Regions from separate parts of the Streptomyces sp. AM25 genome, predicted to be linked through region 1. Evidence: riboswitches for the same ligand, from Rfam matches in the RefSeq annotation. Region 1 holds a riboswitch; the other holds the start of a gene.
What was found. A riboswitch is a leader RNA that binds a small molecule or an ion and turns the genes downstream of it on or off. The one in region 1 is predicted to bind thiamine pyrophosphate.
Positions count from the first base shown of each region.

Region 2: another riboswitch for thiamine pyrophosphate. It lies ahead of ACLHRZ_RS32115 (thiamine ABC transporter substrate-binding protein); the one in region 1 lies ahead of thiO (glycine oxidase ThiO).

Region 1 covers NZ_JBKIWN010000009.1:449,064-464,197, reverse strand. Annotated here, with positions in the region: gene ACLHRZ_RS14825 (DUF4126 domain-containing protein) at 1-10, shown strand, start outside; gene ACLHRZ_RS14820 (phytoene desaturase family protein) at 56-1,549, shown strand; gene ACLHRZ_RS14815 (hypothetical protein) at 1,560-2,387, opposite strand; gene metF (methylenetetrahydrofolate reductase [NAD(P)H]) at 2,426-3,343, opposite strand; gene thiE (thiamine phosphate synthase) at 3,450-4,103, opposite strand; gene ACLHRZ_RS14800 (Rv2175c family DNA-binding protein) at 4,190-4,555, opposite strand; gene ACLHRZ_RS14795 (NAD(P)/FAD-dependent oxidoreductase) at 4,818-6,068, opposite strand; TPP riboswitch at 6,231-6,343, shown strand; gene thiO (glycine oxidase ThiO) at 6,335-7,531, shown strand; gene thiS (sulfur carrier protein ThiS) at 7,528-7,764, shown strand; gene ACLHRZ_RS14780 (thiazole synthase) at 7,774-8,577, shown strand; gene pknB (Stk1 family PASTA domain-containing Ser/Thr kinase) at 8,683-10,635, shown strand; gene ACLHRZ_RS14770 (deoxyribonuclease IV) at 10,659-11,534, shown strand; gene ACLHRZ_RS14765 (sulfite oxidase-like oxidoreductase) at 11,623-12,243, opposite strand; gene bfr (bacterioferritin) at 12,397-12,885, shown strand; gene ACLHRZ_RS14755 ((2Fe-2S)-binding protein) at 12,902-13,156, opposite strand; gene ACLHRZ_RS14750 (class II 3-deoxy-7-phosphoheptulonate synthase) at 13,286-14,635, opposite strand; gene ACLHRZ_RS14745 (anthranilate synthase family protein) at 14,933-15,134, shown strand, end outside.
Region 2 covers NZ_JBKIWN010000035.1:6,681-21,814, forward strand. Annotated here, with positions in the region: gene frr (ribosome recycling factor) at 1-53, shown strand, start outside; gene ACLHRZ_RS32105 (phosphatidate cytidylyltransferase) at 53-1,123, shown strand; gene rlmN (dual-specificity RNA methyltransferase RlmN) at 1,204-2,310, shown strand; TPP riboswitch at 2,363-2,468, shown strand; gene ACLHRZ_RS32115 (thiamine ABC transporter substrate-binding protein) at 2,464-3,603, shown strand; gene ACLHRZ_RS32120 (ABC transporter permease) at 3,699-5,312, shown strand; gene ACLHRZ_RS32125 (ABC transporter ATP-binding protein) at 5,312-6,334, shown strand; gene ACLHRZ_RS32130 (hypothetical protein) at 6,399-7,319, opposite strand; gene ACLHRZ_RS32135 (hypothetical protein) at 7,428-8,636, opposite strand; gene ACLHRZ_RS32140 (ABC transporter ATP-binding protein) at 8,618-9,355, opposite strand; gene ACLHRZ_RS32145 (aspartate aminotransferase family protein) at 9,571-10,950, opposite strand; gene ACLHRZ_RS32150 (Lrp/AsnC family transcriptional regulator) at 10,935-11,429, opposite strand; gene ACLHRZ_RS32155 (gamma-aminobutyraldehyde dehydrogenase) at 11,605-13,056, shown strand; gene ACLHRZ_RS32160 (polyamine ABC transporter substrate-binding protein) at 13,222-14,409, shown strand; gene ACLHRZ_RS32165 (glycerophosphodiester phosphodiesterase) at 14,420-15,134, opposite strand, start outside.

The DNA of each region.
Region 1 (15,134 bases):
GGGCTCGTAACCGCCCGGAACCGAGCTGTCGGTGGGGGCGGATAAGGTCGCTCCCATGGCACGGATTGCGGTGATCGGCGCCGGGATGGGCGCGATGGCGGCCGCTGCCCGGCTGGCCGTCGCGGGCCACCGGGTGGCGGTGTACGAGCGCGCGGAGACCCCCGGCGGCGCGGTGGGACGGTTCGAGCGGGACGGGTTCGTCTTCGACACCGGCCCCGGGCTGCTGCATCTGCCCGCTGTCTACCGGGACTTGTTCGTCAAGACGGGCAAGGAGCCGCTGGAGCAGTGCGTCGCCATGTCCCAGGTGGACCCGTCGAGCCGGCACCTCTTCGCCGACGGCACGGACGTCTCGCTGCCCAACGCCTCGCGGGCGGGCGTCGTCCAGGAGCTGGACGGGGCGATCGGTCCCGGCGCGGGAGAGCGCTGGAGCGATCTGGTCAACCGGGCGCGCGAGGTCTGGGACGCCACGCGGCGTCCCCTGCTGGAGGAGCCGCTGCACGCGGAGCGCGTCCCGGCGCTGGGCCGGGATCCGTATCCGGCGCCGCCCCGGCGGGGGTGGTGGCGGCGCCGGAGCGGGCCGCTCACGCTGGCGGCCGTCGCCGAGCGGGAGTTGCAGGACCCGCGGCCGGCCGCGCTTCTGGAGAGCCACGCCCTGGCCCACGGCCTCGACCCGCGCAGCGCCCCGGCGAGCGCGGCGGTGCTGCCCTACATGGAACAGACCTTCGGCAGCTGGTACGTGAGCGGGGGCATGCACGGGCTCGCCCGGGCGCTCCACGCGCGGTGCGTGGCGCGCCGGGTGGAGTTCTTCTTCGGCGCGGAGGTCGTCGCGCTGGTGGAGAAGGACGGGCGCGCGGCCGGGGTGCGGCTGGCCGACGGCAGCGTCGCCGAGGCGGACACGGTGGTGTGCGGGGTCGCCCCGGGGCGGCTGGAAGGGATGCCGCCGGTGGCACCCGGGGCCGTGGCGCCCGGGCGGTTCAGCGTCTTCCTGGCGCTCGGCGGGGCGCGGCCGGAGGGCGTGGTGCACCGCACGGTGGTGCACGGCGACGACCGGGCCGCGGAGCTGGAGGCCGTCTTCGGCGCGGGCCCCGTGGCGGGTTACCGGCCGACGGTGACCGTGCTGCGGCCCGACGATCCGGCGACGCGGCCGGACGGGGAGCACGAGGCCGTGACGCTCACGGCGACCGTGGCGCCGCACGGCGGCCGCGTGGACTGGTCGGACGAGCGGACGGCGGCCGATGTCGCGGACCGCATGGTGCGGGCCGCGGAGGCGGCCGTGCCGGGGCTGCGGGAGCGGGAGTCGTGGCGCGCGGTGCGCACCCCTGCGGACACGGAGGCGGCGACCGGGGCGGCGGGCGGCGGGGTGCCGGCGCCCGCCCTGGCGGGCCTGGACGGGCGGTTCCTGCGGCCCGCCAACGCGACGTCCCTGCCGGGGCTCTACCTGGCGGGGGGCTTTGCGCACCCGGGAGGCGGGCTGGCGCACGCCGGGATGTCGGGCGCCATGGTGGCGGGGCTGGTCGTCGAGGGGGCGGACTGGCGCGGCTCGCAGTGAGGTCCGCCGGTCAGTAGCGGTACTGCTGCCCGCCGTACCCCTGTTCGCCCGTCGGAGGCAGGTGTCCGTCCGTCGGAGGCGTCTCCGTGTCGCGCTGCTGCGGCACCCACACGCCGCCCGGCGGGGTGTCCATGTCGTAGTGCTGCGGGGCGTAGGCGTCGGCCGCGTACTGCTGTTGCTGCCCGTAGTGCGCCTGCTGCGTCTCGTACGACTCGTAGGCCCCGTAGGTCTGCTGCCGGTTGCCGATGTACGGGTCGGAGTACGCGGCGTACTGCTGTTCCTGCCCGTGCTCGTGCCCGTAGGCATACGGCTGTTGCTGCTGTTGTTGTTGCTGCGCGGGGTCGCCGTACGCCGGGTACACCGCCGTCGCATCGGCATCCATGGCCTGTGCCGGTGCCTGCAGCGGCACGTCGGGCATCAGCACCGCCGTGGCGTCGTCCATGGCGGCCGCCGGGAACGCCTGGGTCTCCTCCGCGGCCAGGGCGGCGTCGGGAGCGGGGGCGGCCGGAGCCGGTTCGGGGGCGGCCGGGCGTTCGCCCTTGCCCCTGCGGCGCCCGCCCTTCCTGCCCTTCGCGGGGGCCGAACGCCGCCGGACCGCCCAGCCCTTGTCGAAGCCGCGCCGGAACGAGAGCGTCACGTACGTCTGTCCCACGGCGAACGCCAGCGCGCCGACGACGATGACCGCCACCGACGGGACGACCACGCCCGCGACCACGCCGAGGAATCCGGCGAACGCGAGCAGCCGCCAGCGCAGCCGCGCCTTGTACTGCAGCAGCACTTCGCCGAGCAGCCACAGCGCGACGACACCGAACGCGATGTAGAGGACCGTCCAGCCCATTAACGCCCCTCTCACCGGCCGCCGTTCACCGGCCGCCGTCAGGACCGCTGGTGCAGCCCCAGATTCTCGTAGATTTCCAACGTGGCCGTGGAGTGATTCAGGGTAATGAAATGCAGCCCGGGAATCTCCTCGGCCATCAACCGGGCACACAACTCCGTCGCGTACTCGATACCGATCGAGCGTACAGCGGCCGGATCGTCCTGCACCGCGAGGATCCGCTCCGCCAGGACCGGAGGGAAGGCGGCGTTGCTGAGCTGAGCAAATCGTTCGATCTGCCGCACATTTGTGACCGGCATGACCTCCGGGATGATCGGAGTGTCACAGCCCGCGGCGGCGACCCGGTCACGGAGGCGCAGATAGTCCTCCGGATAGAAGAACATCTGGGTGATGGCGAAGTCGGCGCCCGCACGGCATTTGTCCACGAAGTACCGGACATCGGTGTCCCAGTCCGTGGAGCGGGGGTGCATCTCCGGGAAGGCCGCGACGCCCACGCAGAAGTCGCCGGACTCCTTGATGAGCCGCACCAGGTCGGCCGCGTGGCGCACGCCGTCGGGGTGGTGCACCCACTCGCCCATGGGGTCGCCGGGCGGATCGCCGCGCAGCGCGAGCATGTTGCGGATGCCGACGTCGGCGTACTGGCCGATGATGTTGCGCAGTTCGGCGACGGAGTGGTTGACGGCCGTCAGATGGGCGACCGGGGTGAGCGTGGTGTCGGTGGCGATCCGCTCGGTGGCCCGGACGGTGCCCTCACGGGAGGAGCCGCCGGCGCCGTAGGTCACGGAGACGAAGGTGGGGGCGACGGCTTCGATGCGCCGGATGGCGTTCCACAGCGTCCGCTCCCCCTTCTCGCTCTTCGGTGCAGCAAATTCGAACGAGTACGACCGCTCACCGGAGGCGAGCAGTTCGCGGACGGTCCGTGCGTGGTCTGTCCTGGTGGAAGCAGTGCCAAGGGCCATACCGGCAAGTTAACCAGCGGCGGCACGGTCCCCAAACCCCTATTTGCGATATGCCCGCTTCGCCCCGCGAAGCATCCGCCGAGTGTCCACACCGTGGACACCGGGGTCACACGTCGCGTTCCCGGACCCGGCGCGCGAGCTCCGCCGCCGCGGCTCCCGGATCGTCCGCCTCGGTGATCGCCCGTACCACCACGACCCGCCGGGCCCCCGCGTCCAGCACCTCGTCCAGGTTGCCCGCGTCGATCCCGCCGATCGCGAACCAGGGACGGGCGGGCGCCAGCGAGGCCGCGTAGCGCACCAGGGAGAGCCCCGGGGCGTGCCGGCCCGGCTTGGTGGGGGTCGGCCAGCAGGGGCCGGTGCAGAAGTAGTCCACGCCGGGCTCGGCGACGGCGGCGTCGACCTCCGCCTCCGCGTGGGTGGAGCGTCCGACGAGCACGTCCTCGCCGAGGATCGCCCGCGCCGCGGGCACCGGCAGGTCGCCCTGGCCCAGGTGCAGCACGTCGGAGCGGGAGGCGTGCGCGACGTCCGCGCGGTCGTTCACCGCGAGGAGCCGACCGTGGCGGCGGGCGGCGTCGGCGAACACCGCGAGGTGCTCCAGCTCCTCGCCGGCCTCCATGCCCTTGTCGCGCAGCTGGACGACGTCCACCCCGGCCGCCAGCACGGCGTCCAGGAACTCGGGCAGGTCGCCCTGGCGCCTGCGCGCGTCGGTGCACAGGTACAGCCGGGCGTCGGCGAGCCGCTCGCGCGCGGTGACGGGCATTCGGGTGTCTCCCCCGGGATTCTTGCGCCGTACGGGCGCGAGCCACAGCGGCCCGCGCCCGTACGCCGGACGGTGTGTGAGGTCGGTCAGACGGCGAGCGCCTGGGCGCGGCGCTTCACCTCCGTGCCGCGATTCTCGCGCAGGGCCTGCGCGGGGGTGCCGGGCAGGGTCTCGTCCGGAGTGAAGAGCCACTCCAGCATTTCCTCGTCGCTGAAGCCGTCGTCCCGGAGCAGGGTCAGGGTCCCGGCGAGGCCCTTGACCACCTTGTCCTCGCCGATGAAGGCGGCGGGCACCATGAGCACTCGGTTCTCACCACGGCGCACGGCGATCAGCTGGCCCTCCTTGACCAGCTGCCGCACGCGCGTCACCTCGATGCCGAACTTTTCGGCGATGTCGGGGAGGTTGAGCCACGCGGGGACGAGAGCATCAATCTTTTCGTCAATCTCGGTCACAGGGACAAGCCTGCCATCCGGGACCGACAGCCGGAAGCCGGGTTGACCCGACTTGGTCCCCGCGTCGCCCCGTAAGGGGCGCGGGGAACTGCGCGATCAGCCGCGACACCCTCAGCCGAGGTCCCCCGGCTACCTCCCCCAGCTACCGCTGGGGGTGCCCCCAGGAGGTACCCCCAGGGGCTGCGCCCAGGACCCCTGGGGTGGTGCGCCGACTGCGGGCCGGTGGGGGCTGGTCGCGCAGTTCCCCGCGCCCCTGACGGGGCTACGACTCCGCCGGAAGGGCAGCCCGCACCGCCCCCTTCAGCGGCACCGACGCGTCCGCCGCCTTCTCCCGGTCCAGGACGGCGCCCTGCTCGATGAGCCGGCGCCCCTGTGCCAGGTCGCGCGGGCGCCCCACGGCGAGCAGGGCGACCAGGGTGCCCGAGCGCAGCCAGCACACCGTCCAGGCGGCCCCGTCGGGGTCGCCGCGCCAGATCGTCTCGTCGGCGGCGGCGTGGTGCCCCGCGTACTGGACGAACCGCCCGAACTGCTCGGACCAGAAGTACGGCACCGGGTCGTAGACCGGCGCCTCGTCCGGGCCGTGGACGATGTTCTCCGCGACGGTCCGCGGCCCCTGGAGGGCGTTGTCCCAGTGGTGCACCAGCAGCCGCTGCCCGTACCGGGCGGAGGGGAAGGAGGAGCAGTCGCCGACCGCGTAGACGTCCGGCAGCGAGGTGTGCAGCCGGTCGTCGGTGACGACGGAGCCGTCCTCCGCGATCTCGACGCCCGAGCCGGCGAGCCAGCCGGTCGCCGGGCGGGCGCCGATGCCGACGACCACGGCGTCGGCCGGCAGCCGGGTGCCGTCGGTGAGCACCACGGCGCCGGGCTCCACGGCGGCCACGCCGGTGCCGGTGAGCAGCCGGGCGCCGGCCTGGGCGTACCACTCGGTCATGTGGGCGGCGACCTCGGCGGGCATCGCGCCCGCCAGTGGCCGGTCCGCGGCCTCCACCACGGTGACCCGGCAGCCGGCCTCGCGGGCCGCCGTGGCGAACTCCGCACCGATCCAGCCGGCCCCGACGGCGACGACGTCGTGCCGACCGGCCAGCACCGGGCGCAGCCGCTCCGCGTCGTCCAGGGTGCGCAGCACGTGCACGTCGGGCAGGCCGGCGCTGCCGGGGAGGGAGACGGGGTCGGCGCCGGTGGCGATCACCAGGACGTCGTAGGGCAGCGGGCCCGCGGTGGTCTCCAGCAGGTGCTCGTCCGCCCGCAGCCCGGTGGCCCCGACGCCGAGGCGCAGGTCGATGGCCAGGGAGCCGAAGTCCACCGCGAAGGCCGACCCCTCGGCCTTGCCGAGCAGGACGGCCTTGGACAGCGGCGGCCGGTCGTAGGGCTCGTGGGGCTCGGCGCCCAGCAGCCGGATCGTCCCGTCCCAGCCCTGCTCGCGCAGCGCGACGGCGGTCTGTACCCCGGCCATGCCGGCGCCGGCGATGACGACGGTGCGCCCGCCGCTTGCGGTCTTCGTCTGCTCGCTCACCAGATCACTGTAGGTCGGCGGACGGCGTCTTCCGGAGCACCCGGTGACGAGACCTCTGACACAGCGTCACGGCGGTGCCGCCCGCGAGGGGCGCCCCGTCAGGCACCTCCTGGCCCCGGCCGCCCTTCCGGGGGCTCGGCGAGGCGTACTAGGGTGGGTTCGCAAAGCACTCGCGGGAGCCCGGACGGACCGGGCTGAGAGGGAGGCTGGACGGCCTCCGACCGTACGAACCTGATCCGGGTCATGCCGGCGAAGGGAGGGGCTGGATGCCCATGCATGTGTCCTCCACCGCGCCCCCGAGGCTGTCGGAGACGTACGACGTCCTCGTCATAGGCGGCGGTCTCATCGGTCTGGTCACCGCCTGGCGGGCCGCCCAGCGCGGGCTGCGCACGGCGGTCGCCGACCCCGCGCCCGGCGGCGCGGGGGCGACCGCCGTCGCGGCCGGGATGCTGGCCGCGGTGACCGAGCTGCACTACGGCGAGCAGGCGCTGCTCGCCCTCAACCTGGCCTCCGCGCGCCGCTATCCGGCCTTCACGGCCGAGCTGGAGGACGCCGTCGGCCAGGACACCGGCTACCGCGCCTGCGGCACGCTCGCGGTCGCGCTCGACGCGGACGACCGGGCGCACCTGCGCGAACTGCACGCCCTGCAGCAGCGGTCCGGACTGGACTCGCAGTGGCTGTCGGGGCGCGAGTGCCGCCGCCTGGAGCCCATGCTGGCGCCGGGCGTGCAGGGCGGGCTGCGGGTCGACGGCGACCACCAGACCGATCCGCGGCGGCTGGCCGGGGCGCTGCTGACGGCCTGTGAGCGCGCCGGGGTGGTCTTCCACCGCGCCGAGGCCGTCCGCGCGCTGCTCGCCGGGGACCGGGCGGCCGGCGCCGAACTCGCCGACGGCACCCGGATCTCCGCCGGGCAGACCGTGCTGGCCGCGGGCAGCGGCAGCGGCCGGCTCGCGGGCCTGCCGGAGGGGGCGCTGCCGCCGGTGCGGCCGGTCAAGGGCCAGATCCTGCGGCTGCGGGTGCCGGACGCGTACGCGCCCTTCCTCTCCCGCACGGTGCGGGCCGTCGTGCGCGGCGGGCACGTGTACCTGGTGCCGCGCGAGAACGGCGAACTGGTCCTCGGCGCCACGTCGGAGGAGCTCGGCTGGGACACCACCGTCACCGCGGGCGGCGTCTACGAACTGCTGCGCGACGCCCACGAACTCGTACCGGGCATCACGGAGCTGCCGCTCGTGGAGACCCGCGCCGCCCTGCGCCCCGGCTCCCCCGACAACGCCCCGATGCTCGGGCCCACCGTGCTGCCGGGCCTGCTCGCGGCCACCGGCCACCACCGCAACGGCGTGCTGCTCACGCCGCTCACCGGCGACGTGATGGCCGAGGCGCTGACCACCGGACGGCTGCCCGACGAGGCCGTCCCCTTCTCCCCCCGGCGCTTCGCCCCCGCACTCCAGGAGCAGTCCGCATGACCACCACCGGCGGGAACACCCGCACCGCCACCGTCCGGGTCAGCGTCAACGGAGAGCACCGCGAACTGCCCGCGGGCACCGCGCTGGACGGGCTGGTGGCCACCCTCACCACCGCCCCCGGCGGCGTCGCCGCCGCCGTCAACGAGGCCGTCGTCCCGCGCGGCCAGTGGCCGGCCACCCCGCTCGCCGACGGCGACCGGGTCGAGGTCCTCACCGCAGTGCAGGGAGGCTGATCAGCACCGATGGCAGACGATCTGCTCACCATCGCCGACACACCCTTCAACTCCCGCCTGATCATGGGCACGGGAGGCGCGCCCAGCCTGGACGTGCTGGAGCGCGCCCTGCTGGCCTCCGGCACCGAGCTGACCACGGTCGCCATGCGGCGGCTGGACGCGTCCGTGCAGGGCTCGGTGCTGTCCCTCCTGGAGCGGCACGACATCCGGGTGCTGCCGAACACGGCGGGCTGCTTCACCGCGGGCGAGGCCGTCCTGACCGCCCGGCTGGCCCGGGAGGCGCTGGGCACGGACTGGGTCAAGCTGGAGGTGATCGCCGACGAGCGCACCCTGCTGCCCGACCCCATCGAACTGCTGGACGCGGCCGAGATCCTGGTGGACGACGGCTTCACCGTGCTGCCGTACACCAACGACGACCCCGTGCTGGCCCGCAGGCTGGAGGACGTCGGCTGCGCCGCGATCATGCCGCTGGGCTCGCCCATCGGCTCCGGCCTGGGCATCCGCAACCCGCACAACTTCCAGCTGATCACCGAGCGGGCGGCCGTCCCGGTGATCCTGGACGCGGGCGCGGGCACGGCGTCGGACGCGGCGCTGGCCATGGAGCTGGGCTGCTCGGCGGTGATGCTCGCGTCGGCCGTGACGCGGGCGCAGGAGCCGGTGCTCATGGCGGAGGCCATGCGGCACGCGGTGGAGGCGGGGCGGCTCGCCCACCGGGCCGGGCGGATTCCGCGGCGGCACTTCGCGACGGCATCGTCGCCGATGGCCGGGGTGGCGGTACTGGATCCGGAACGGCCGGCGTTCGGGGCGGCCTAGCGGTATCGCGCCCCGAAGGGGCGCCCGGGTTCGGGGCGCCCCGTTCCCCGCGCCCCTGACGGGGCGCGGGCTGGAGGGGCGCCGGGGCTCGTAGACTCGTGTGTCGTGGATACGACCCTGCCGGACCCCCTCGTCGATCAGTTGCTCGACGGCCGCTATCGCGTCGAGGCGCGGATCGCCGTGGGCGGCATGGCCACGGTCTACCGGGCACTGGACACCCGGCTCGACCGCGTGGTCGCCCTCAAGGTGATGCACCCCTCGCTGGCCGCCGACGCGGCCTTCGTGGACCGTTTCATCCGCGAGGCCAAGACCGTGGCGCGCCTGGACCACCGCAACGTGGTCGCCGTCTTCGACCAGGGCACCGACGGCGGCTACGTCTTCCTGGCGATGGAGTACGTCGCCGGGTGCACGCTGCGCGACGTGCTGCGCGAGCGCGGGGCCCTGCAGCCGCGGGCCGCGCTGGACGTCGCCGAGTCCGTGCTGGCCGCGCTGGGCGCGGCCCACCTCGCGGGGCTGGTGCACCGCGACATGAAGCCCGAGAACGTGCTGATCGGCGACGACGGCCGGGTCAAGGTCGCGGACTTCGGCCTGGTCCGGGCCGTCGACACGCACACCAGCACGAGCACCGGCTCGGTGCTGGGCACGGTCTCGTACCTGGCCCCCGAGCAGATCGAGCACGGCACCGCCGACCCGCGCGCCGACGTCTACGCGTGCGGCGTGGTGCTCTACGAGATGCTCACGGGCGCCAAGCCGCACTCCGGCGGCACCCCCGCCCAGGTGCTCTACCAGCACCTGCACGAGGACGTGCCGCTGCCGTCCGAGGCGGTCCCCGACCTGGCCCCCGAGCTGGACGGCCTGGTGGTCAAGGCCACCGCCCGCGACCCGCAACTGCGCCCGGCCGACGCCGTGCGGCTGCTGGAGCTCACCCGCGCCGCCCGTGCGGCCCTGACGGACGCGCAGCTGGACGCGGTGCCGCCGGGCGCCCGGCAGAGCCCGCTCCCGGCCGGTTCCGAGGACCGTACGAGCGTGATACCGCGGCAGCCCGCGGCGCAGCCGCTGCCGCCGCCCGCGGAGGAGCTGCTCAACCGCACCGCCCGGTTCGAGCACCCGCCCGCTCCCCCGGCCCCGCCGGGCCCCGCGCCGCAGCACCGGCCGTCCGGGCCGCGCCGGCGCGTCAACCGGCTGGCCGTGGTGATCGGGCTGCTGGTCGCGCTGCTGGGCGGCGGGGCGGGCGTCTGGTACGTCAGCGCGGGTCAGTTCACCTCCGTGCCGGCCGTCCTGGACATGACCCAGCCCAAGGCGCAGCAGGAGCTGGACAAGGCCGGGCTCGGAGTGCAGGTCCGCCAGGACTTCAGCGACACCGTCGAGCGCGGGCACGTCATCGCGACCGACCCCAAGCCGGGCGAGCGCATCCGCAACAACGGCAAGGTGACGGTCACCGTCTCGCGGGGTCCGCAGAAGGTGCAGGTCCCCAATGTCGTCGGCATGACGCTGGACGACGCGAGGAAGCAGCTGCAGGACAAGGGCCTGACGGTCGGCGACGTCTCGCAGCAGTTCAGCGACGAGACCCCGAAGGGCTCCGTGCTCGGCACCGACCCCCGGCCGGGCCAGGAGCTGCGGCCGGACTCCGCGGTGGCGCTCGTCGTCAGCAAGGGCCGACAGCTGAACGTGCCCGACGTGACCGGCATGACGGTGGCCGACGCCACGGCGGCGCTGCGCGACGCCGGGCTGCAGATCAAGGTCGCGGACACCCAGGTCTACTCGCCCAAGGACAAGGGCACGGTGGCCCAGCAGTCACCGGGCAGGGGCGAGAAGGGCGCCGAGGGCGACACGGTCACGGTGACCCTCTCCAAGGGCAAGGAGATGATCACGGTCCCGGACGTCACCGGAAAGAACGAGGCCGACGCCAAGAAGGCTCTGGCGGACGCGGGCTTCCAGGTGAAGGTCGACCGGCCGTTCTTCTTCCCGCAGGACTCGGTCGACTCCCAGTCGGTCCGCGGCGGCGACCAGGCGGCCCGGGGCGACACGATCATCATCCGCCTGAAGAGCGGTTTCTGAGGGTTCCGAGGATTCTGAGGACGTTGAACGCAGTGACACGCAATCCCGTCGGCGGACATATCCCCGTGGCGGGCGGCCTGGCGAAGACCGGTCTGCCCTACGCACGCGCGATGGGCGCCGAGGCCGTCCAGGTCTTCGTCGCCAACCCGCGCGGCTGGGCGACCCCGCCGGGGAACCCGCGCCAGGACGAGGAGTTCCGTGCCGGGTGCGAGGAGGGCGGGCTCCCCGTCTTCGTCCACGCCCCCTATCTGATCAACTTCGGCTCGCACAGCGCCGCGACGGTGGACCGGTCCGTGGAGTCGCTGCGGCACTCGCTGCGGCGCGGCCGGGAGATCGGCGCGCAGGGCGTCGTGGTGCACACGGGCTCCGCGACGGCCGGCCGGCCGCGTACGGAGGCGCTGGCCCAGGTGCGCGAGCGGATGCTGCCGCTGCTGGACGAGCTCACGCACGACGACGACCCGTGGCTGCTGCTGGAGCCGACGGCGGGTCAGGGCGCCTCGCTCTGCTCACTGGTGGAGGACCTCGGCCCGTACGCGGAGGCGCTGGACCGGCATCCCCGGCTGGGCGTCTGCCTGGACACCTGCCACGTCTTCGCCGCCGGGCACGACCTGGCCGCGCCGGGCGGCGTGAAGCAGGTGCTGGACGAGCTCGTCGGGGTCATGGGCGAGGGACGGCTGCGCCTCATCCACGCGAACGACTCGAAGGCGGGGGCGGGGTCGCACCTGGACCGGCACGAGAACATCGGTGCGGGGCGGATCGGCGCCGACGCCTTCGGTGAGCTGTTCGCCCACCCGGCGACGGAGGGCGTGCCGCTGACGATCGAAACCCCGGGCGGCCCGGAGGGCCACGCGGCAGACGTGACCCGCCTGAAGGAACTGCGCGCGGCGCAGCTGCGGTAGCGCCCCGAAGGGGCGCGGGGCAGTTACATATGCGGCTCCGCCGCGTGGGCGCGAGCAACCACAAACGACCCGCAGTCGAAATACCGCGCTACAGCTCAGGCCCCTCGCCCGGCTCCTCCTGATAGGAGTACCGCTGCTCCCGCCACGGGTCACCCACGTTGTGGTAGCCCCGCTCCTCCCAGAAGCCCCGGCGGTCGGCCGTCATGTACTCCACGCCGCGGACCCACTTGGGCCCCTTCCACGCGTACAGGTGCGGCACGACGAGCCGCACCGGAAAGCCGTGCTCCGCGGTGAGGAGTTCGCCGTCCTTGTGCGTGGCGAAGATCGTCTGCTCGGCCGTGAAGTCCGCGAGCCGCAGGTTCGAGCTGTAGCCGTACTCGGCCCACACCATCACATGGGTGACCTCCGGCGCCGGCGGAGCCAGTTCGAGCACCGTGCGGGCCGACACGCCGCCCCATTCGGCGCCCAGCATGCTGTATTTCGTGACGCAGTGCAGGTCCGCCACGACCGTCGTGTACGGGAGGGCGGCGAACTCCTCGTGCGTCCAGCAGTGCTTGTCGCCGTCGGCCGTCGCGCCGAAGACGCGGAACTCCCAGCGCTCCGGCCTGAACTTGGGCACCGGCCCGTAGTGCGTCACCGGCCATCCGCGCTGGAGCCGCTGCCCCGGGGGGAGCTGGAGTTCCCCTTTGCGGCTTTCCGACTGACCCATGGGTCCATGGTGTCAGACCCCGGGAGGTGCTCATGACCATGGGTCGCCCCGATACGGACAAGTCGCGCTAAGTGTGCACTTACTGGACGACTCCCCGGGGCGATGCAAGGATGCGGCGCAATCTGCCGGACATCCGCTTGGAAGGACTGCGCAATGCAGGGCGACCCCGAGGTCATCGAGTTCCTCAACGAACAGCTGACGGCGGAGCTGACCGCCATCAACCAGTACTTCCTGCACGCCAAGCTGCAGGAGCACAAGGGCTGGACGAAGATCGCCTCACACACCCGGGCCGAGTCGTTCGACGAGATGCGGCACGCGGAGGTCCTGACGGACCGGATCATCTTCCTGGAGGCGCTGCCCAATTACCAGCGGCTGTTCCACGTCCGGGTCGGCCAGACGATCGTCGAGATGTTCCAGGCCGACCGGCAGGTGGAGGTCGAGGCCATCGACCGGCTCCGGCGCGGGGTGGAGGTCATGCGGGCCAAGGGCGACATCACCTCGGCCAACATCTTCGAGTCGATCCTCGCGGACGAGGAAGACCACATCGACTACCTCGACACCCAGCTCGAACTGATCGAGAAGCTGGGCGAGCCGCTGTACCTCGCCCAGTTCATCGAGCAGGAGAACGGCAGCAGCAAGTAGACCCCGGCCGTACCGGCTACGCGGCCCGCACCCCGGAGACGGCGGACATCAGCACGACCTCGGCGCCCAGCGCATCGGCCGACCCCTGGTCGACCAGCTCCCGGCGCGGGCATGCGCCGCGGCCGAGCAGCGCCTGGATGCGGCGCACACAGCTGCCGCAATCGGTGCCCGCCTTGCAGGCCCCGGCGATCTGCCGGGGGGTGCACGCCCCCCGGTCCGCGTGCTCGCGCACCTGCTGCTCCGTGATGCCGAAGCACGAGCAGACGTACACGCGGGTCACCGCCTCACCAGAATGATCAATAAGGTAACCCTTACCTTACCTGGCCCGGTGGGAAGCGCACAACGCGATGGGGTGCGGATCACAGGATCCGCACCCCATCGTTCATGCGTCACATGCGACTCACTGGTCGCGGTACATCTCCGCCACCAGGAACGCCAGGTCCAGCGACTGGCTGCGGTTCAGCCGCGGGTCGCAGGCCGTCTCGTAGCGCTGGTGCAGGTCGTCGACGAAGATCTCGTCGCCGCCGCCCACGCACTCGGTGACGTCGTCGCCGGTGAGCTCCACGTGGATGCCGCCCGGGTGGGTGCCCAGGGCCTTGTGGACCTCGAAGAAGCCCTTGACCTCGTCCAGCACGTCGTCGAAGCGGCGGGTCTTGTGGCCCGAGGCCGCCTCGAAGGTGTTGCCGTGCATCGGGTCGCTGATCCAGGCCACCACGGCACCGGACGCGGTGACCTTCTCGACCAGCTCGGGGAGCTTCTCGCGGATCTTGCCCGCGCCCATCCGGGTGATGAAGGTCAGCCGGCCGGGCTCGCGCTCCGGGTCCAGCCGGTCGACCAGGGTCAGCGCCTCGTCGACCGTGGTGGTCGGGCCGAGCTTCACCCCGATCGGGTTGCGGATCTTCGACGCGAACTCGATGTGCGCGCCGTCCAGCTGCCGGGTGCGCTCGCCGATCCAGACCATGTGGCCCGAGACGTCGTAGAGGTGGCCGGTGCGCGAGTCGACACGGGTCAGCGCGGACTCGTAGTCGAGGACCAGCGCCTCGTGGGACGCGTAGAACTCGACCGCCTTCAGCGCCTCCGGGTCCACGCCGCAGGCGTTCATGAAGCTCATCGCCCGGTCGATCTCCCGGGCCAGCTGCTCGTAGCGCTGGCCGGAGGGCGAGGACTTCACGAAGTCCTGGTTCCAGGCGTGCACCTGGCGCAGGTCCGCGTAGCCGCCGGTGGTGAAGGCGCGCACCAGGTTCAGCGTGGAGGCCGAGGCCTGATACATGCGCTTCAGCCGCTGCGGGTCCGGCATGCGGGCCTCGGGCGTGAAGGCGAAGCCGTTGACGGAGTCGCCGCGGTAGGTCGGCAGGGTCACGCCGTCGCGGGTCTCGGTCGGCTTCGAGCGCGGCTTGCTGTACTGGCCGGCGATCCGGCCGACCTTGACGACGGGCACCGACCCGGCGTAGGTGAGCACCGCGCCCATCTGGAGCAGGGTCTTGAGCTTGTTGCGGATCTGGTCGGCGCCGACGGCGTCGAAGGCCTCCGCGCAGTCACCGCCCTGGAGCAGGAACGCCTCGCCGCGCGCGACGGCTCCCAGACGCTGACGCAGCTGGTCGCACTCGCCGGCGAAGACGAGGGGCGGATAGGACTCGAGCTCGGCGATCACATCGCGCAGAGCCTCTTGGTCCGGCCAGTCAGGCTGCTGCGCCGCGGTCAGGGAGCGCCAGGTGTTGCCACCGGCGTGGATTTCAGCGTTCACGGTCACGCACCCAACATTACGGGGTCGCGGGGGCCGTTCCGGGGCCGGACCGGAGTATGAGACGAACCGTGAGACGAGGCTCCGGATAATCCCGCGACAGATGTGGGAGGCGTCGGGTAGCCTGCCCCGCATGTACGTGCCCAGCACCCGTAACCAGTACTGGTGGTGGACCGCTCCTCCGGCGGCCCACTGATCGCGCGTACACCGATCGCATCGCCAAGGCCGCCCCGAGGGGCGGCCTTCCGCGTCCGCGGGGCGCATCCGGCAGGCCGTTCCTCCCCCCATCAGGAAGGAACCTCTCCCATGGCCGCAACCTCTGCCGCCCTGCTCGCCCGGCTGACCGCGCACGGCTGCCCGCCCTTCGCCCTGCTGCACCGCCGCACCCCCGGTCATCCCGAGGGCACGGTCGAACTCCTCCTCGGCCCGGTCTCCGAGGCCGGGCGGCTGGCCGACGTCCCGCTCCCCTCCGGCCCGCCCGCAGGCGGCGCGCCGGTGCACGACGCCC
Region 2 (15,134 bases), on a different contig from region 1:
CGCAGGTGGACGAGCTGCTCAAGCACAAGGAATCCGAGCTCCTCGAGGTCTGATGAACGACGCATCCTGGGGAGCTCCGCCGCACATGGGACACCGGTGGTCCCCCGACGGGGGATCCGTCGGCCCGGCGGGTCCTCTGCACGAGGCGGGCCTGGCGGCGCAGACTCGCCCCATGCCCATCGTGCCCGACGCAGGCGGAGACCAGGACGACCGTGAGCAGGGTGCCGCTCATGTCGGCGGCCCCCTGTTCCGCGATGAACAGGAGCCCGACATCCGGCCGCAGGAGCCCGCCGCCCCCCAGGCGTCGAAGAAGAGCGCGGGCCGCGACCTGCGGGCCGCGATAGGGGTCGGGGTCGGCCTCGGTGCCGTCATCCTCGCCTCCCTGTTCGTCTACAAGCCCGTCTTCCTCGGCGTGATCGTGCTCGCCGTGGTGGTCGGGCTGTGGGAGCTGACCTCCCGGCTCGCGGAGCGGAAGGGCATCAGGGCTCCCCTGGTGCCGCTGGCGATCGGCGGCGCGGCGATGGTGGTCGCGGGCTACGTCAACGGTTCCGAGGGCGCCTGGGTCGCCATGGCCTTCACCGCGCTCGCGGTGCTCGTCTGGCGGATGACGGAGCCGCCGGATGACTACCTCAAGGACGTCACCGCCGGCCTCTTCGCGGCCTTCTACGTGCCGTTCCTGGCCACCTTCGTGGCGCTGATGCTGGCCGCGGGGGACGGCGCCTGGCGGGTGCTGACCTTCCTGATCCTCACGGTGGTCAGCGACACCGGTGCCTACGCGGTGGGCTGGCGGTTCGGCAAGCACAAGCTCGCGCCGCGCATCAGCCCCGGCAAAACCCGTGAGGGCCTGGTCGGCGCGGTGGCGTTCGCGATGGTGGCGGGCGCGCTGTGCATGCAGTTCCTGATCGACGACGGCGCCTGGTGGCAGGGCCTGCTGCTGGGCCTCGCGGTCGCGGTCAGCGCCACCCTGGGCGACCTGGGCGAGTCCATGATCAAGCGGGACCTGGGCATCAAGGACATGGGCGCCCTGCTGCCGGGCCACGGCGGGATCATGGACCGGCTGGACTCCCTGCTGCCGACCGCGCCGGTGGTCTGGCTGCTGATGGTGGTCTTCGTCGGCTCCTGAGCTGCACTTTTATTGGTACGGGGCCTGCTGTCCGCTGGACGGCGGGCCCCGTTCCGTACGTCTGCGACACTGGAAGAACCATGCCTAAGCCCGGAGAACTCACTTTCGTCGCCCCCCGCGGAGCCAAGAAGCCCCCGCGGCACCTTGCCGACCTCAGCCCCGCCGAACGCCGCGAGGCCGTCGCCGCGATCGGCGAGAAGCCGTTCCGCGCGAAGCAGCTGTCCCAGCACTACTTCGCCCGGTACGCGCACGACCCGGAGGCATGGACCGACATCCCGGCCGCCGCGCGCGAGAAGCTCGCGAGCGAGCTGCTGCCCCAGCTGATGAGCGTGGTGCGGCACATCTCGTGCGACAACGACACCACCCGCAAGACCCTCTGGCGGCTGCACGACGGCAAGCTCGTCGAGTCGGTGCTGATGCGCTACCCCGACCGCGTCACCATGTGCATCAGCTCCCAGGCGGGCTGCGGCATGAACTGCCCGTTCTGCGCGACCGGTCAGGCCGGTCTGGAGCGCAACCTGTCGACCGCCGAGATCGTGCACCAGATCGTGGACGGCATGCGCGCGCTGCGCGACGGCGAGGTGCCCGGAGGCCCGGCGCGGCTGTCCAACATCGTCTTCATGGGGATGGGCGAGCCGCTCGCCAACTACAACCGCGTGGTCGGTGCCATCCGTCGGCTCACCGACCCCGAGCCGGACGGCCTCGGGCTGTCGCAGCGCGGCATCACCGTCTCCACGGTCGGCCTGGTCCCCGCGATGCACCGGTTCGCGGACGAGGGCTTCAAGTGCCGCCTCGCGGTCTCGCTGCACGCGCCCGACGACGAGCTGCGCGACACCCTGGTGCCGGTCAACACCCGCTGGAAGGTCCGCGAGGTCCTGGACGCCGCCTGGGAGTACGCGGAGAGGTCCGGCCGTCGGATCTCCATCGAGTACGCCCTGATCCGCGACATCAACGACCAGGCGTGGCGCGGCGACCTGCTGGGCCGGCTGCTCAAGGGCAAGCGGGTGCACGTCAACCTGATCCCGCTCAACCCCACCCCGGGGTCGAAGTGGACGGCCTCCCGTCCCGAGGACGAGCGGGCCTTCGTCGCGGCGATCGCCGCGCACGGCGTGCCCGTCACCGTCCGGGACACCCGCGGTCAGGAGATCGACGGGGCCTGCGGCCAGCTCGCCGCCACCGAGCGCTGAGCCCGGCCGATTGCCCGGCTGATACTGTCCATCTGCATCATTCGCACAAATGAACATCCGACAGGGGAGCGCACACAGCGCTGAGAGTGCGGCACGGCCCGCAGACCCTCGGACCTGATCCGGTTAGTACCGGCGTAGGGAGTCAGCTCGACCATGAACACCACCCTCCGGCGTGCCCTCGGGGCCGCCCTCGTCGGCGTGCTCGGCCTGCCCGCGCTCGCCGCGTGCGGCGGCTCCGGCAGCTCGAAGAGCTCCGAGTCGTCGGGCGGCAAGGGCGACAAGACCGTCACGCTCGTCTCGCACGACTCCTTCGCCGCCTCGGACTCCGTGCTCAAGGAGTTCACGCAGCAGACCGGCTACACCGTCAAGGTGCTCAAGAGCGGCGACGCGGGCCAGGCGGTCAACCAGGCCATCCTCTCCAAGAGCCACCCGCAGGGCGACGTCTTCTTCGGCGTCGACAACACGCTGCTGTCGCGCGCGCTCGACAACGAGCTGTTCACCTCGTACGAGGCCAAGGGCCTGGACCGGGTGCCCGGCGACCTCCAGCTCGATGCCGCGCAGCACCGCGTGACGCCCATCGACACGGGCGACATCTGCGTCAACTACGACCGCGCCTACTTCGCCGACCACAAGCTGGCCCCGCCGCAGACGCTCGACGACCTGGTCAAGCCGGAGTACAAGAACCTCCTCGTCACGGAGAACTCCGCCACCTCCTCCCCGGGCCTCGCCTTCCAGCTCGCCACCATTGCCAAGTTCGGCGATGGGGGTACCTCCCAGGGCGAAGCCTCTGGGGGAGGGTGGCAGGACTACTGGAAGAAGCTGAAGGACAACAACGTCGAGGTCGTCGACGGCTGGGAGCAGGCCTACAACAGCCGCTTCTCCGGCTCCGCCGCCGGCAAGAAGGCCAAGGGCGACAAGCCGCTCGTCGTCTCCTACGCCTCCAGCCCGCCGGCCGAGGTGCTCGACATGAAGCCGCAGCCGGACCCCAAGGACGCCCCCACCGGCGTCGCGACCGGTACGTGCTTCCGGCAGACCGAGTTCGCCGGACTGCTCAAGGGCGCCAAGAACCCCGACGGCGGCAAGGCCCTGATCGACTTCCTGCTGAGCAAGACGTTCCAGGAGGACATGCCGCTCCAGATGTTCGTCAAGCCGGCGAACCAGGACGCCAAGCTGCCCGAGGTGTTCACCAAGTACGGCGCGCAGATCGACAGTTCGGCCACCGTCGACCCGCAGAAGATCGCCAAGAACCGTGACCAGTGGGTCAAGGCATGGTCCTCGCTCGTCCTGAAGTAGGCCGTCCCGAAGCGGACCGTTCCGGAGTGACCGCACGGGACGCCGAAAAGGCGCCCCGTGTGACCGCCCGGCGGACGGTAACGCGGCTCGGTCTGATGGCCCTGCCGCTCGCTTTCTTCGGAGTCTTCTTCGCCTTCCCCGTCGCCTCGATCGTCTCCCGCGGACTGCAGAGCGACGGGCAGTGGCAGTTCGGCCGGATCGGCGAGGTGCTCGCCGATCCGGAGACGGGCCACGTCCTGTGGTTCACCACGTGGCAGGCCGCCGCCTCCACGGCCCTCGCGCTCGCGCTCGCGCTCCCCGGCGCGTACGTCTTCGCGCGTTTCGACTTCCCCGGCAAGCAGCTTCTGCGGGCCGTGGTCACCGTTCCGTTCGTGCTGCCGACCGTCGTCGCCGGCTCCGCCTTCCTGGCGCTGCTGGGGCACGGCGGACTGCTGGACGAGTGGTGGGGCATCCGCCTGGACACCACGGTCTGGGCGATCCTCGTCGCCCACGTCTTCTTCAACTACGCCGTGGTCGTACGGACCGTCGGCGGCCTGTGGGCCCAGCTCGACCCCCGCCAGGAGGAGGCCGCCCGCGTGCTCGGTGCGGGCCGTCTGGCCGCCTGGCGGCGCGTGACGCTGCCCGCGCTCGCGCCCTCCGTCGCGGCGGCGGCGCTGATGGTCTTCCTGTTCACCTTCACCTCCTTCGGCGTCGTCCAGATCCTCGGCGGACCGCGCTACGCCACGCTCGAGGTGGAGATCTACCAGCAGACCGCACAACTGCTGGACCTGCCCACGGCCGCGGTGCTCACGCTGCTGCAGTTCCTGGCCGTGGCCCTGCTGCTCGCGGTGCACGCCCGGACCGTGCGCCGCCGCGAGGCCACCCTGCGGCTGGTGAGCGCGGCACGGACCGCGCGCCGCCCGCAGGGGGCGGGCCAGTGGGCCCTGCTGGCCTCCGTCCTCGGCACGGTCGCCCTGCTGGTGCTCCTGCCGCTCGCCGTCCTCGTCCTGCGCTCCTTCGACGGGCCCGACGGCTACGGGCTCGCCTTCTACCGCGCCCTCGCCTCGGCCGGCGACAACGGCGGCACCTTCGTCGTCGCCCCGCTGGAGGCCATCGGCAACTCCGCGGCCTACGGGCTGGCCGCCACCGCCGTCGCCGTCGTCGTCGGCGGTCTCGCCGCCGCGGCGCTGACCCGGCGGGAGGGCAGGCTCGTCCGCGGTTTCGACGCCCTGCTGATGCTGCCGCTGGGCACCTCGGCCGTCACCGTCGGATTCGGCTTCCTCATCAGCCTCGACGAACCCCCGCTGGACCTGCGGACGTCCTGGATCCTGGTGCCGCTGGCCCAGGCCCTGGTGGGCGTGCCCTTCGTCGTACGGACCATGCTGCCGGTCCTGCGCGCGGTCGACCACCGGCTGCGCGAGGCCGCCGCCGTGCTGGGCGCCTCGCCGCTGCGGGCGTGGCGCGAGGTCGACCTGCCGCTCGTGGGGCGGGCGCTGGCGGTCGCGGCGGGCTTCGCCTTCGCCGTCTCGCTGGGCGAGTTCGGGGCGACCGTCTTCATCGCCCGCCCCGACAGCCCGACCCTTCCGGTGGCCGTGGCCCGGCTGCTCGGCCGCCCCGGGGAGCTCAACTACGGGCAGGCGATGGCCCTCAGCACGATCCTGATGCTGGTGTGCGCCGCGGCGCTGCTGGTGCTGGAACGCCTGCGCACCGACCGTACGGGAGAGTTCTGATGTCCATGCTGCGACTCGACGGCGTGACCGTCCGCTTCGGTGAGCGTGCGGTGCTGGACGCCGTGGACCTCGACGTCGCCGAGCACGAGACCGTCTGCGTGCTCGGGCCGAGCGGCAGCGGCAAGTCCACGCTGCTGCGGGTCGTCGCCGGGCTGCAACGCCCCGACGCCGGGCGGGTGTTCCTCGGGGGCGAGGACCAGGGCGGTGTGCCCGTCCACAAGCGCGGCGTGGGCCTGATGTTCCAGGACCACCAGCTCTTCCCGCAGCGGGACGTCGCGGGCAACGTCGGCTTCGGCCTGCGCATGCGCAGGGCCGGGCGGGCCGAGACGGAGCGCAGGGTCGCCGGGCTGCTCGACCTCGTGGGTCTGCCGGGCGCGCAGCGGCGCGCGGTCGCGGCGCTGTCCGGCGGCGAACAGCAGCGTGTCGCCCTGGCGCGGGCCCTCGCCCCGGAGCCGCGGCTGCTGATGCTGGACGAACCGCTCGGCCAGCTCGACAGGGGCCTGCGCGAGCGGCTGGTGGCCGAACTGCGCGAGCTGTTCGGGCGGTTGGGGACGACCGTGCTGGCCGTCACGCACGACCAGGGCGAGGCGTTCGCGCTGGCCGACCGGGTGGTGGTGATGCGCGACGGGCGCATCGCGCAGTCGGGGACCCCGCTGGAGGTGTGGCAGCGGCCGGCGTCGGAGTTCGTGGCGCGCTTCCTCGGTTTCGACAACATCGTCGAGGCGACGGTGAGCGGGGAGCGGGCCGACACCGTGTGGGGCCGGGTGCCGGTGCCGGCGGGGACGCCGGAGGGGGTGTGCCGGGTGCTGGTGCGGCCGGCCGGGGTTCGGCTGGGGGCGGTTGCGGAGGGGGTGCCGGGCGAGGTGGTTTCGCGGACGTTCCGCGGGGACCGGGTGGCCGTGCGGGTGCGGCCCGAGTGCGGGCCGGAGTTGGAGGCGGTTTGCCGGCTCGGTGAGGCGCCGGGGCCGGGGGAGCGGGTGGGGGTGCGGTTCGACGTGGCCGAGGTGGTCGTCCTCCGCTGAGGCCGTGACCGGGGGCTCCGCCCCCGGCCCCCGGTATTCGCCCGCCCCCCGATTGCCCCGAACGCTATGACCTGGCCGGTTCGGGTTCCCGTTCCGGTTCCGGCGCGGCCGAGTGGCCCTCCGGTTCGCCGAACCACGCCACCGCCACTGCGCCCGCCACCGCCAGCAGGAAGCCCAGGATCGCCACCCATGCGAAGCCTTCGCGGGAGGCGTCGCCGAGCCACATGACGCCGATGATGCCGGGCAGGACCGTTTCGCCCACGACCAGGGCCGCCGTGGCGCCGTTCACCGAGCCGATCTGCAGGGCGACCGTGTGCAGGTACATGCCGACCGTGCCGGAGATGAGGATCGCGTAGAGGGCCGGGTCGGCGATGAGGGTCGGCAGGTCGAAGGGGTCGATGCCGTTCAGGATGCGTACGCCCACGCCGATCGCGCCGAAGCCGAGGCCGGACAGCAGGCCGGCGAGGATCGCGGCGCGCGAGCCCATCAGGCGCACCGCGATGGTGCCGCCGCCCATCAGCACGACGGAGATGACCAGCAGCCACCAGTGCGTGGACATCGCGGCGTCGCCGCTGCCCTCGTGGCCCGCCGCCGTGGCCAGCAGCACCAGGGCCGAGCAGACGACGCCGATGGATATCCGCTCCGGCCTGGTGAGCCGGATGCCCAGGAGCTTGATGCTCAGCAGGGCGGTGACGATGAGGTTGGCGCTGATGACCGTCTGCGAGAGGAACAGCGGCAGCATCCGTGCGGCCAGCGCGCCGAGCCCGAAGCCCAGGAAGTCCAGCACCGTGCCGACCATGAACTCCCAGGTCACCGCGGCCTTCGCGGTCGAGGAGAGGCTCGGTCCGCCGTGCTGGGTGGTCCCCGTGCCGGAGGCCGCTGCGGCCTCCCTGCGGGCCGACTTCCGCGAGCCCACGGCTTGCAGGACCGAGCCCGTGCCGTAACAGACCGAGGCCGCGACAGCCGTCACAAGGCCGATGATCACCAATTGCTCCGTTCACCCGAAAATCAGTACACCGTCGTGCCTGTAGCAGACGTGGATTTCGGGGCCGGAGTTGCTTCAAGTCAAGAACTGGTCAAAAGTCGTGATCAGTCAGCGGGTGAGCGGGAGCGCGGCCAGCTCCGCGACCGCCCAGGTCAGCGGCGTCAGCACGGCCAGCATCACGCACGTCCGCACGGCGGCCGCGCCGCGCAGCAGGGACAGTGGAATCCCCAGGCGCAGCAGGGCCGTCGTGGTCTCGCCGCGGGTCTGCCGGGCCTCCAGGGCCGCGGTGATCGCGGTGGCCGTGACGCAGGCCATCACCACGGCGGCCCCCAGGCCGGTGAGCGGACCGAACGGGCGGGGACCCGAGTTCTCCCAGGCCGCGCCGTAGAGCTCGACCGCGGCCAGGGCGCCGGAGGCGACCGCGCACAGCACGCCGAGCGGCCTGCCGATCCGGGTCGCGGCGTCCTGCAGTATCCGCCCGGCCAGCAGCCGCACGGCCCCCGGCCGTCCGGCGGCCAGCAGCGCCCCGCACCAGTGGGTCAGGCCCGGCCCGGCCAGCACCAGGCCGGCGCAGGCCAGCAGCCAGCCGCCGAGCAGGCCGGGGGAGGCGGATCCCTCCCGGCCCGGCAGCGCCAGCAGGGCGCCCGGCTCGGGCGCCGGGGCGTGGCCCACGTACGCCTCCAGGGCGAGGCCCGTCGCAATGACCGCGACGCCCCAGGGCAACCCGGCGTAGGTCGGCCGGGGTTCGCGGCGCGCGCCCTCCGCGGCACCCGGCCCGGCGGGCTCCGGGGCGCGGCCCGTGCGCTCCTTGCGCGGGCGCAGCAGCACGGCGCACGCGCCTGCTGCGAGCGCGGGCAGCAGGCCCAGCAGGGTGAGGGCCGCGCCCCACGGGAGCCCGGCGTCCGCATCCAGCAGATGCGCCGCCGCACCGCTGAGCGGGGTGCCGCCCAGGTCGCCGCGGAGTTCCAGGTAGACCAGGAGGGCGAGGCCGCTGCCGGCCAGGCAGGCCGCGGCGGTCGACGCCGCCGCGAGCAGCGACAGCTGCACCGGGCCGAACCCCGCCGCGTCCAGCCCGTCGCGCGGACGCGTCGCCGGGTCCGAACGGGCCACGGCGACCGCGAACTGCACCGCGGCGGCCAGCGGGATCACGCACCACAGCAGCCGCACCAGCGACTCCTCCGGCTGCCCGGGGTGCGCCACCGCGAACCCCAGCGTGCACAGCAGCAGGAAACCGACCCCCGACGCGGCCAGTGCGACCAGCAGCCGGCGCAGCAGGACGAGCGGGTGCGCCCCGCGTGCTAGGCGGAGACTGAGCACGCCGCTCTGCCCTCCCCCTCGGTCGCGTCCGGCACCGGGATTCCGCCGCCGCGGCGGCCGTCGACCAGCGTGACCGAGCGGTCGGCAAGTGCGCTGCTCTCGTCGTCCAGCGTGGCCAGGACGACCGTGATGTGGTGCGAGCGGGCGGCCGTGGTCAGGGTGCGCAGCACCTGGGCGCGGTCGGCGCTGTGCAGGGGGGCGGTCGGTTCGTCGGCGAAGACCACGGTCGGCTCGGCGGCCAGCGCGCGGGCGATGGCGATCCGCTGGCGCTGCGCCTGCGTCAGTGCACCGGGCTTCTTGCGCGCACAGTCACCGACGTCGAGCCGCTCCAGCCACTCCAGGGCCGTCTGTTTGGCCGCCCGGTGGGCCGTGCCCCGCACCAGCAGCGGGAGCGCCGCGTTCTCCCAGCCCGACAGCTCCGGGACCAGGTGCGGGGTGGAGTCGATCCACCCGAAGCGCTCGCGGCGCAGCCGCTCGCGGGCGGCGCGGGAGAGCGTGTGCACCGGTGCGCTGTTGAACCACACCTCGCCGGGGTCGGCCAGCAACTGGCCCGACAGGCACTTCAGAAGCGTGGTCTTCCCGGCGCCGCGCGGCCCCGTGACAGCCAGGACCTCGCCTTCGCGGACACCGATCGAGACGCCCGTGAGGGCGGGGGAACCGCTGTAGGAGTAGTGCAGGCCACGTGCCCAGAGCACGTCGTTGTCCGGCGGGGCCACCATGTGAAGCACACCTCGGGTCAATGAAGGGTCCGTTCCCCTGTCCGGGTGAACGAACCGGAGGCCATTGGGTCACTGGCACCGTACGGAACCGGGATCCTAGCCTCCGTCCAGGCTCGGCGCAGGAGACCGACTTTCCTCCCATCGGACTCATCCCATCGGTCCCAACCGCCCCGAGGACTACCCGTGTGCTGCGGCGGCCATGCGCCGGACGTCGATCAGATCCTCTCCCACGCCTCTGTCAGGACGCCGCGGACGATCTGTTCGATCTCGTCGAAGGTCGACTGGTCGGAGATCAGCGGCGGCGCTAGCTGGACGACCGGGTCGCCGCGGTCGTCCGCGCGGCAGTACAGCCCGTTCTCGAAGAGCTTCTTGGAGACGAAGCCGTAGAGCAGCCGCTCGCACTCCTCGGGCGTGAACGACTCCTTGGTGACCTTGTCCTTCACCAGCTCGATGCCGTAGAAGAAGCCGTTGCCGCGCACGTCGCCGACGATCGGCAGGTCGTGCAGCTTGGAGAGGGTGCCGTGGAACGCGGCCTCGTTGTCGAGGACGTGCTGGTTGAGGCCCTCGCGCTCGAAGATGTCGAGGTTGGCGAGCGCGACCGCCGCGGAGACCGGGTGGCCGCCGAAGGTGTAGCCGTGCAGGAAGGTGTTGCTGCCCTTGAAGAACGGCTCGGCGATGCGGTCGGAGACGACGGCGGCGCCGATGGGGGAGTAGCCGGAGGTCATGCCCTTGGCGCAGGTGATGATGTCCGGCACGTAGCCGAACTTGTCGCACGCGAACATGGTGCCGAGCCGGCCGAAGGCGCAGATGACCTCGTCGGAGACGAGCAGCACGTCGTAGGTGTCGCAGATCTCGCGCACGCGCTGGAAGTAGCCGGGAGGCGGCGGGAAGCAGCCGCCCGCGTTCTGCACGGGCTCCAGGAAGACCGCGGCGACGGTGTCGGGGCCCTCGAAGAGGATCTGCTGCTCGATCTGGTCGGCGGCCCAGCGGCCGAAGGCCTCGGGGTCGTCGCCGTGGATCGGCGCGCGGTAGATGTTGGTGTTGGGCACCTTGTGGGCACCGGGGACCAGGGGCTCGAAGGGGGCCTTGAGGGCCGGGAGTCCGGTGATGGCCAGGGCGCCCTGCGGCGTGCCGTGGTAGGCGACGGCGCGGGATATGACCTTGTACTTCATGGGGTTGCCGGTGAGCTTGTGGTACTGCTTCGCCAGCTTCCACGCGGTCTCGACGGCCTCGCCGCCGCCGGTGGTGAAGAAGACCTTGTTGAGGTCGCCCGGGGCGTAGTGGGCCAGCCGCTCGGCCAGTTCGACGGCCTTGGGGTGCGCGTAGCTCCACACGGGGAAGAAGGCGAGCTCCTGGGCCTGCTTGGCGGCCGCCTCGGCCAGCTCGGCGCGGCCGTGGCCGGCCTGCACCACGAACAGGCCGGCGAGACCGTCGAGGTAGCGCTTGCCGTGCTCGTCGTAGACGTAGGTGCCCTCGCCGCGCACGATGACGGGGACGGGGCTCTTCTCGTACGACGACATGCGGGTGAAGTGCATCCACAGGTGGTCGTAAGCGGTGGTGGAACGGTCCTTGCTCACGGCTATCGGGTTCCCCAGGTATAGGTCTGCTTGCGGAGCTTGAGGTAGACGAAGCTCTCCGTGGAGCGCACGCCGGGCAGGGTGCGGATCCGCTTGTTGATCGTTTCGAGGAGATGGTCGTCGTCCTCGGCCACGATCTCGATGAGGAGATCGAAGGAGCCCGCCGTCACCACGACGTACTCCACTTCGTCCATCGCCGTCAGGGCGTCGGCGACCGGGTCGAGGTCTCCCTCGACGTTGATGCCGACCATCGCCTGCCGCCGGAATCCCACGGTGAGCGGGTCGGTGACGGCGACGATCTGCATCGCGCCCTGGTCGAGCAGCTTCTGCACGCGCTGCCGGACCGCCGCTTCGGACAGTCCGACCGCTTTGCCGATCGCCGCGTAGGGGCGGCGGCCGTCCTCCTGGAGCTGCTCGATGATCGCCAGGGAGACGGCGTCGATCGGCTGCGTGCCGGTCACGCTCTTGAGGTCTGCGTTACGAGTGGCCACGGGCACCACTGTGCATGAGGACTCGGCTGTGTGACAAGCCCGGAGCGATGAAATTCGTTGTCTAGGATCTTATAAATCACTGATTCCGTTGTTCGAGTGGTGTGGGTATGTCGAAAGCGCGGCACGACTGACTAGGCTGGGCATCTCAGCAATCGGACAAGGACAGAAGGGGTGGCGCATTGTGACCACCGAGCTGCGTCGACTGCGCAACTACATCGACGGGGAGTTCAGGGACGCCGCCGACGGGCGGACCACCGACGTGGTGGATCCGGCCACCGGCGAGGCCTATGCGACCGCCCCGCTGTCCGGCGCCGCCGACGTCGACGCCGCCATGGCCGCCGCGCAGGCCGCCTTCCCCGTCTGGCGCGACCTGGTCCCCGGCGAGCGGCAGAAGGTCCTCCTCAAGATCGCCGACGCGATCGAGGCGCGCGCCGAGGAGCTGATCACGACCGAGTCCGAGAACACCGGCAAGCCCCTCGCGCTCACCCGCAGCGAGGAGGTCCCGCCGATGGTGGACCAGATCCGCTTCTTCGCGGGCGCCGCCCGGATGCTCGAGGGCCGCTCGGCCGGCGAGTACATGGAGGGGATGACCTCCATCGTCCGGCGCGAGCCCGTGGGCGTCTGCGCCCAGGTGGCGCCGTGGAACTACCCGATGATGATGGCCGTGTGGAAGTTCGCCCCGGCGCTCGCCGCAGGCAACACCGTCGTCCTCAAGCCCTCCGACACGACCCCCGCCTCCACCGTGCTGCTCGCCGAGATCATCGGCGGGGTGCTGGAGGAACTGGGCCACCCCAAGGGCGTGTTCAACGTCATCTGCGGCGACCGCGAGACGGGCCGGCTGATGGTCGAGCACCCGGTGCCCGCGATGGCCTCCATCACCGGCTCCGTGCGGGCCGGCATGCAGGTCGCCGAGTCCGCCTCCCGCGACCTCAAGCGCGTCCACCTGGAGCTGGGCGGCAAGGCGCCGGTCGTCGTCTTCGAGGACGCCGACATCGCCAAGGCCGTCGAGGAGATCTCCGTCGCGGGGTACTTCAACGCCGGCCAGGACTGTACGGCCGCGACGCGCGTGCTGGTGCACGAGTCGGTGCACGACGAGTTCGTGACGGCCCTGGCCAAGGCGGCCGCCGACACCAAGACCGGCCCGGCGGACGACGAGGACGTGCTCTACGGCCCCCTCAACAACGCCAACCAGCTGCAGCAGGTCTCCGGCTTCATCGAGCGCCTGCCCGCCCACGCCAAGGTCGAGGCCGGTGGCCGCCGGGTGGGGGAGAAGGGCTTCTTCTTCGCGCCCACCGTCGTCTCCGGCCTCAAGCAGGACGACGAGATCGTCCAGCGCGAGGTGTTCGGCCCGGTGATCACCGTCCAGTCCTTCGCCGACGAGCAGCAGGCCGTCGAGTACGCCAACGGCGTCGAGTACGCGCTGGCCTCCTCGGTGTGGACCAAGGACCACGCGCGGGCCATGCGGATGTCCAAGGCCCTGGACTTCGGCTGCGTCTGGATCAACACGCACATCCCGCTCGTCGCCGAGATGCCGCACGGCGGCTTCAAGAAGTCCGGCTACGGCAAGGACCTTTCCTCCTACGGCTTCGAGGACTACACGCGCATCAAGCACGTGATGACCTCGCTGGGCTGAGCCGGGACGAGGCCCCTGCCGGGCCGTGCCCGGTGCCGGCGGCGGGCGGGATATCATCGGCCCCCGCGCCGCCGCACCGGGCCCCGTCAGGGTGTCGGGCCGGACGGGCGGCTCCCGGACAGGACGTCCCTTGTCCGCCCCACCGTGACCAGCCATCCTGCCGGAATGCGAGAGAAGCCCGTGAAGCCCCTGTCCCGCCGGACCCTGCTGCGGGCGCTGGGCGCCGGCGCCGGGGCCGCCGCACTCGCCGGTTGCGGTGTGCCCGCCGCCTACGTCGCCCCGCGCGACCGGGCCGCGGCGGATCGTTCCGCCACGGACAGGCGGCTGGTCTTCGCCAACTGGCCGCTCTACATCGACACCGACGAGAAGGACCCGCAGCGCCGGCCGACGCTGGACGACTTCGAGAAGCGCACCGGCATCTCGGTGAAGTACACCGAGGAGATCAACGACAACGACGAGTTCTTCGGCAAGATCAGCCCGGCGCTGATGAACCACCAGCGGACCGGCCGGGACATCATCGTCGTCAGCGACTGGATGTGCGCCCGCTACGTCCGGCTCGGCTGGGTCCAGGAGATGGACCGGGACCGCCAGCCCCATGTCGCCCGCAACCTCGACCCGCTGCTGCGCAAGCCGTCCTTCGACCCCGGGCGGCGGCACACCGTCCCCTGGCAGTCGGGCATCACCGGCATCGCCTACAACCGCAAGAAGCTCGGCCGCGAGATCCGGCACACCTCGGACCTGTGGAAGGACGACCTGCGCGGCCGGGTCACCCTGCTGGCCGGGATGGACGAGGCCTTCTCCCTGCTGATGCAGGGCAACGGCACCGACGTCACCCGCTGGACCGCCGACGACTTCCACCGCATGGCCGACCGGCTGCGCGAGCTCGTCCGCACGAAGCACATCCGCCGCTTCACCGGCAACGACTACATCAAGGACCTGTCGTCCGGCGACGTGCTCGCCTGCCAGGCCTACTCCGGCGACATCATCCAGCTGCAGGCCGACAACCCCGACATCGAGTTCGTGGTGCCGGAGGAGGGGGCCGAGCTGTGGGCGGAGAGCATGATGATCCCGAACCTGGCGGCGCACAAGAGCAATGCCGAGCGGATCATCGACTACTACTACGAGCCGGAGGTGGCGGCCCGGCTGGCGGCCGCCGTCAACTACGTCTGCCCGGTGCCCGCGGCACGCGAGGTCCTGGCGGCGTCCAGGAACAAGGACGAGGCGGCCCTCGCGGAGAACCCGCTGGTCTTCCCGACGGAGGAGATGCGCAAGCGGCTCGCGACGGCACGGGACATGACGGCCAGGGAACGGCCCGAGTTCACGAGGACGTGGAACGAGATCGTGGGGCTGTGAGCGGGTGTCCTCAATCGCCGGACGGGCTGAAATCAGCCTGTCCGGCGATTGAGGACGAGCGGCGGAGCCGCGACAAGGGGGTCCGGGGGCGAAGCCCCCGGGAGGCCTCCACCGCGCGCAGGGTCCCGATGCGGTTCGTCGTGATCGAGTCGACCCCTGCGGCCAGCAGCCGCCGCATCGTGCGCCGCGTGTCCGCCGTCCACGCCGAGACCAGCAGGCCGTCCGCGTGGTTGCGGGCCACCAGCTCCGGACTCACCAGCCCGAAGCGGTAGTTGAGCCAGTGCGGCCGCACCTCCGCGAGGAGGTCCGGCCGGGGCGGGGCCAGCGTGGTCCAGGTCAGGACGATCTCCGCAGCGGTGTCCGCGCGGCGCACCGCGAGCATCGAGGGTGCGGCGCCGCAGTAGTAGACGCGCCCGGCCGCACCGGACGCGTGCACCTCGGCGACGGCAGCGGCGGCGGCCGACGGGTCGGGCAGGTCGATGAACAGCCGTGCCCCGTCGGCGACTTCGGCCGCCTCCGCGAGGGTCTCCCGCAGCGTCGGCACCCCGCCACCGGTCCGCTCGCGCACCTCGTCGGCGGTGAGCGCGCCCAGCGGCCGGTCCACGCCCCACAGCCGCTGCAGCGTCGCGTCGTGCAGCAGGACGGGCACCCCGTCGCGGGTCAGCCGGACGTCGATCTCCACCGCCCCGGCACCCGCCCGCACCGCGGAACGGATCGAGGGCAGG